DNA from 2 places in the Bacillus infantis NRRL B-14911 genome. Region 1 is predicted to be linked to the other one. Evidence: riboswitches for the same ligand, from Rfam matches in the RefSeq annotation. Region 1 holds a riboswitch; the other holds the start of a gene.
What was found. A riboswitch is a leader RNA that binds a small molecule or an ion and turns the genes downstream of it on or off. The one in region 1 is predicted to bind glycine.
Positions count from the first base shown of each region.

Region 2: linked by a shared signal. The riboswitch ahead of gcvT (glycine cleavage system aminomethyltransferase GcvT) and the one ahead of N288_RS23750 (amino acid permease) in region 1 are both predicted to bind glycine.

Region 1 is NC_022524.1:4,789,482-4,792,691, reverse strand. It holds gene N288_RS23755 (alkaline phosphatase) at 1-1,105, shown strand, start outside; glycine riboswitch at 1,263-1,342, shown strand; gene N288_RS23750 (amino acid permease) at 1,503-2,873, shown strand; gene N288_RS23745 (MBL fold metallo-hydrolase) at 2,943-3,210, shown strand, end outside.
Region 2 is NC_022524.1:3,284,412-3,287,621, reverse strand. It holds gene N288_RS16660 (DEAD/DEAH box helicase) at 1-1,270, opposite strand, end outside; glycine riboswitch at 1,516-1,603, shown strand; glycine riboswitch at 1,607-1,684, shown strand; gene gcvT (glycine cleavage system aminomethyltransferase GcvT) at 1,802-2,908, shown strand; gene gcvPA (aminomethyl-transferring glycine dehydrogenase subunit GcvPA) at 2,923-3,210, shown strand, end outside.

The sequences.
Region 1 (3,210 bases):
TGATGTAGTCCTTGGCGGAGGCAAAGAATCTCTGGCACCAGGAACAACCAAGAATGCCCGCGTTGATGGCGAGAATCTATTGAATGTGATCAGCCAAAACGGCTACCAGTTTGTCGAGACAAAGGAAGCCCTCCTAAAATCGAAATCAAATAAAATCTGGGGCTCATTTGCGCCTTCCGCAATGGCCTATGACTTTGACCGAAAGGCTGCTAAGAGCAGCCAGCCTTCTCTGGCTGATATGACGAAAAAAGCGATCACAACGCTGGACAAGAACAAAGAAGGCTTCTTCCTGTTTGTTGAAGGAAGCAAGGTGGACTGGGCAGCGCATGCCAATGACACCGTCGGAATTCTTAGTGATGTACTGGCATTTGATGATGCAGTGAAAGAAGCCCTCGATTTTGCGAAAAAAGACGGCAACACAATGGTCATCGCAGTCAGTGACCACGGAAACAGCGGAATCACAATGGGGAACGTCAACACAAACAGCAATTACCCGGAAATTCCTGTATCAGCTTATATCGACCCGCTGAAAAAAGCGTCCATGACACTTGAAGGGGCTTTAAGCCAACTGAAAGCAGACCGCTCAAACATGGAAAAAGTGGCCGGCCTGTACGGATTGGATAATCTGACAAAAGAAGAACTCGATAAATTGAAGGCGTCCGCAAACCTGCAGTCTGATATGGCCAAAATGCTCGCAAACCGCGCGAATATCGGCTTCTCCACTGGCGGGCATACCGGCGAGGATGTATTCTTGTACGCATATGGACCATCAAGGCCTTTTGGATTGATCGATAACACTGATATTGCTAAAGCAATGGCAAAGCATATGGGCTTCAACCTGAAATCCGTTACAGACAAGCTGTTCGTCAATGCGAAAGAGTCGTTTGAGAAAAAAGGCTACAAGACCCGCATTGATGTAACAGATGCGAACAACCCGGTCTTTATCGCAGAAAAAAGCAAGACAAAGATCGAACTGCCTGTGAACAAAAATATCGCTCATATCGTACAGAACAACAGGATTGTCACGAAAAAACTCGATGGCGTCACGGTCTTTAACGGAAAAGATTTCTATGTTTCCGAAAAGGCTTTGAATCTGTCTAAATAATGGTACAAGAGGTGCTTCCCCGGGGAGGCGCCTTTTTCTTTTTGTTAGAGAAGGAAAACGGAACGGTTGACAAACGACCCGTTCGCTACTATTATATAAAAAATATTGCTGTATAATTTCATACCAAGCTATGAATGCCATGGGTCGTGCTGTGGCAGGAGCAGCTTCTGGAGAGACCGCGGGTTTCCGCGGCGCCGAAGGGTTCACCATCTCAGGCAAAAGGACAGAAGAGTATTGGATATACATTTGGCATGCTTTATGACTTGCCTTTATATTCGTTATTCTGATGATCAGGAGATTGGGGATTCCCCAGTCTCTTTTTTTATTGCAGTAAAACTTTGTGTTCAATAGTTCACATCTAAGGGGTCAGACCCCATTTTAAGAGGAGGAATCAGGAATGGCACAGCAGGAGTTAAAAAGAGATTTAGCCAATCGGCATGTACAGTTGATCGCGATTGGCGGCACGATTGGGACAGGGTTGTTCCTTGGGTCCGGAAAAGCAATCCAGCAGGCCGGCCCGTCCATCATCCTTGCATATCTGCTCGTCGGAACCGCCTTGTTTTTTGTCATGAGGGCACTTGGGGAGCTGCTCTTATCAAAAGCAGGCTATCAATCTTTCACAGATATCGCCGAAGATTATCTTGGACCGCGGGCAGCTTTTGTGACAGGCTGGACCTATTGGTTCTGCTGGATCATGACCGCGATGGCCGATGTAATCGCAGTCGGCGTCTATGTTCAATACTGGTTCGACATCCCGCAATGGGTGCCGGCCATCATCTCCCTGATTATCCTGCTCGGATTCAACCTGCTGACGGTCAAGCTGTTCGGGGAGCTGGAGTTCTGGTTTGCCCTAATAAAAGTAATTACGATCCTTGGGCTGATCGCAGTCGGCATCTTCCTGCTGATCACCGGATTTAAGACCGATGCGGGAACCGTTTCGCTGAGCAATCTCTGGGAACATGGCGGAGCATTCCCGAACGGGGCGGCAGGATTCTTATTTTCCTTCCAGATGGTAGTCTTTGCCTTCGTTGGCGTGGAACTCGTTGGCGTTTCGGCAGCGGAAACGAGCAGCCCGCAGAAAAATATCCCGGCTGCCATCAATAAGATCCCGCTCCGCATCCTGTTTTTCTATGTAGGCGCCTTGATCGTCCTTTTGTCGATCAATCCATGGACGGACCTGAATGCAGCAGAAAGTCCCTTTGTGAAAACCTTCAGCCTCATCGGGATCCCGGTTGCAGCTGGAATCATCAATTTCGTCGTCCTGACTTCAGCTGCATCTGCCTGCAACAGCGGGCTGTTCTCAACGAGCCGGATTCTGTTCAGCCTAAGCAAAAACAATCAGGCACCGGCACGTCTGAACAGGCTGAATAAGCAGCATGTACCGGCCAACGCTCTGTGGCTGTCTGCCCTGGTCGTATCAGTGGGGGCTCTTTTAAGCAAGCTCTTGCCAGGACAGGCGTTTGCCATTGTGACCACCATCAGCGCAATCTGCTTCATCTGGGTATGGGGCGTCATCCTGATCTGCCATCTGAAGTATAAAAGAACGCGCCCTGAGCTGCATGCGGAATCTGCTTTTAAGGCGCCGTTCACTCCATTAGTGAATTATCTCGTTCTCGCATTGTTTGCGATGATCCTCCTGATCATGCTGATTGCCGAAGAAACAAGGCCGGCGCTCCTGCTGACGCCTGTGTGGTTCCTTCTGCTGTATGTAGTCTATTTTTACAGAGGGAAGAAGGCAGAAGTGCCTGCGGTTAAAGAAGTACATTAAGATGGCCATGATTATCTCCCTGAATTATGCTATAAAGAAAGGGCATAGAAATCAGCCAAAGGAGATTGAATGATGGAGCAAGAATTGGTTCTCTGGTCAGACAGGATTTCATATTTAACGCCTGTCGGCCCGACAGACAGGCCGATCCTGATGGCTGTCTCGGGGGATAAGCATACCTTAATGATAGATGCCGGCAATTCTGCGGCACACGCAAAGCTATTTTTGGGAAAATTAAAAGAAGCGGGTAGGCCGGAGCCAACTGTGGCAGCCATTACCCATTGGCATTGGGACCATATCTTTGGGCTTGAATCCCTGGATATTCCGTCGATTGCCTCTG
Region 2 (3,210 bases), 1.5 Mb from region 1:
CCTGGACATTGTTCTTGAACAGCTCTCTCATCCAATCCTTCTTACCCCTTTTGAAACCGCCCCTGAAAGGGACAGAACTGATGCCGTGCTGCTTCAGGAACCATTGTAGGTAAAGCTGGGTCGCCCTGTATTCTGTGAAAATGATGACCTTATCGTCAATGCCTTTGATAAGCTCGAGCGCTTTTTCTGCTTTAGAATTTCTCTGAACCTTCTCCACTTTGCTGACCAGGAACTGAATCTGTTCCTGAAACATATCAGAAGGGGCCTCCTGCCTGGAAACCATATTGCGGAGCGTATAAAAGACTGCCTCCCGGCTGCTGCAGGCCTCGCGCTGCAGGGTCATGACGGAGAACTGGCTTGAATTGACCCAATCTCCTTCCCCTCTCAATTCTGTAACAGATTCGTACAGATCTCTTTCTTCCTTGGAAAATTCAATCGGGATGGTTTCTACATGCCGTTTTGTCCATTCAATCCCGGTATCAGCCCGCCTGTTCCGGATCATCACTTTATTGACCAGCTCTTTCAGGTGGGCATTGTCATCGAGCGAGCGTGAATCCTTCTTATACTTTTCATAAAAAGCTGTTTCATTACCCAGATGGCCAGGCTTCAAGAGAGAAACGAGGTTGAAAATCTCGCTTATCCTGTTCTGGATCGGTGTAGCAGTAAGGAGAAGGCAGAATTTCTTCTTCAGGCTCTGGACAAATTCATAGTTTTTCGTTTTGCTGTTTTTCAGCTTATGAGCTTCATCGATGATAATCAAATCATAATCAAGTGAAAAAATGATGTCGCGGTGCGGATTCCTTTTGGCTGTATCTATGGAAGATACCACCACATCGCACTGCTCCCACACATAAGCCTTGCGCTGGGCAACTGCCGGTATGTAGAATTTTGTGTTCAGCTCGATTTCCCACTGGGTGACAAGAGAGGCTGGAACCAGGATAAGGACTTTTTTCACGAGACCCCTAATCATATATTCTTTTAGTATCAGTCCCGCTTCAATTGTTTTTCCGAGCCCGACCTCATCGGCCAATATCGCTTTTCCGTTCATATTCTCAACTACCTGCCTGGCAACTTCCAGCTGGTGGGGCAGCGGCGTCAGGTCCGGCAAGTGCCCCGGAGCCTGGAGGCCATTGAATTCGGGGATGATGGTATGCTGCTCGACCTCTGCAGCAAGTCTGTAAAGCTCCCAATTCCCCCAAGGTCCGTCATTGGATATTCTTGATAGAAACTCGGTTTGCCATGTAGAATCAAAATCGATCTGGACTGGCATGGTAAAACAGCTCCTTCGCTTGTAGTTAAGCCCCTCTTGGCAATGCCCCCGGGGAGTCCTGCGGGTAAAAAGAAGCGTCTCAAATTATATATTGCCCAATCTGAAATAGGATGGTAGGATGATAATAGCTTTGAATGTTTCGAAATTTGTCATTAAACAAATTTTGGCTCCGAACGGCCATCAGCAGCATGCTGCGGATTCTTCATTGAATAGTATGGCCATATTGGAAAAAATTATAAATGCGGATGAGAATAAGGGGAGAGACTGTGTATACAGCGCCGAAGGAGCAAGCATTCATGTGAATCTCTCAGGCAAAAGAACCCTTGTTGGACGCGGCTCTGGAGAGTGCTTCATTTAGGAAGCCACCAAAGGGGAAAACCGGTAAAAGGTAAACTTTCAGGTGCCAGGACAGAGACCCTCGTTAGGAACGGGGGATTTCTCTGTCCTTTTTTCGTGCCCAAAACCTTCAGGCGTTCAAGCCTCATGGTTAGCAATCTTGTATTTATTATTTGGATCAAGGGGGACAAGTGAATGTCGCAGCTAAAACGTACACCATTATATGAGGAATACCGGAAGCTTGGAGCAAAAACCATCGATTTTGGCGGCTGGGACCTGCCGGTGCAGTTCACTGGCATCAAAGATGAGCACGAAGCCGTAAGAACAAAAGCAGGCCTGTTTGATGTATCCCATATGGGAGAGATAGAAGTGAAAGGGCAAGCCAGCCAGGATTTTCTGCAAAAAATGATGACCAATGATATCTCCAAGCTCAAAAGCGGCGGTGCACAATATACCGCGATGTGCTATGAAAGCGGCGGCACTGTTGACGATTTGCTTGTGTATAAATTCGAGGATGATCACTATCTGCTGGTTGTCAATGCGGCAAACATAGAAAAGGATTATCAGTGGCTTGAAGATCATCTGATTGACGGCGCTGACATCAGGAATCTATCTGATCAGACTGCCCAGCTTGCTTTGCAGGGACCTGCAGCTGAAGGGATTCTCCAGAAGCTTGCAGGCGAAAAGGATCTAAGCGAAATTGGCTTTTTTAAATTCAGCAGTGACGTGGATCTGAATGGAAAGAAAGCGCTCGTTTCCCGCACCGGCTATACGGGCGAAGATGGATTCGAGATCTACTGCCATTCGGATGATGCCTCAAGCATCTGGAATGATATCCTTGAAGCCGGAAAAGAAGAAGGTGTGCTGCCTTGCGGGCTCGGCTGCCGCGACACCCTGAGGTTTGAAGCAAACCTTGCGCTGTACGGGCAGGAGCTGTCGCCAGACGTTACCCCCCTTGAAGCCGGGATCGGTTTTGCTGTAAAGATTAATAAAGAAGCTGATTTCATCGGCAAGCCTGTCCTCAAGCAGCAAAAAGAAAATGGTGTGCCGAGAAAGCTGGTCGGGCTTGAAATGATTGACAGGGGAATCCCGCGCCACGGATATCCGGTGCTGGCGGATGGAGAGCAGGTCGGCGAAGTGACGACAGGCACACAATCACCGACCCTGAAGAAGAACATCGGCCTCGCCCTGATCAAGACCCAATATGCGGAGCTTGGCAATGAGGTAGAAGTTGAAATCCGCGGCAAACGGCTGAAAGCAGTTATAGCTGCCACACCTTTTTATAAAAGAGATAAGAAGTGACGGAGGGGAAAAACATGACGCATCGCTATCTGCCTATGACAGAAACAGACAAAAAGGAAATGCTTGAGAAGATCGGGGCAAGTTCGATTGATGAACTGTTCAGTGATATACCTGAAGCTGTCAGGTTTAAGGGAGAGTACAATATTAAACCGGCAAAGCCGGAAACGGCATTATTGAAGGAGCTTACCAAGCTGGCAGGAAAGAATGCCGACCTCAGGTCCAATTCATCCTTCCTCGGAGCCGGTGTCTATGATCATTATATGCCGGTGATTGTGGACCACGTCATTTCCCGCTCCGAATTC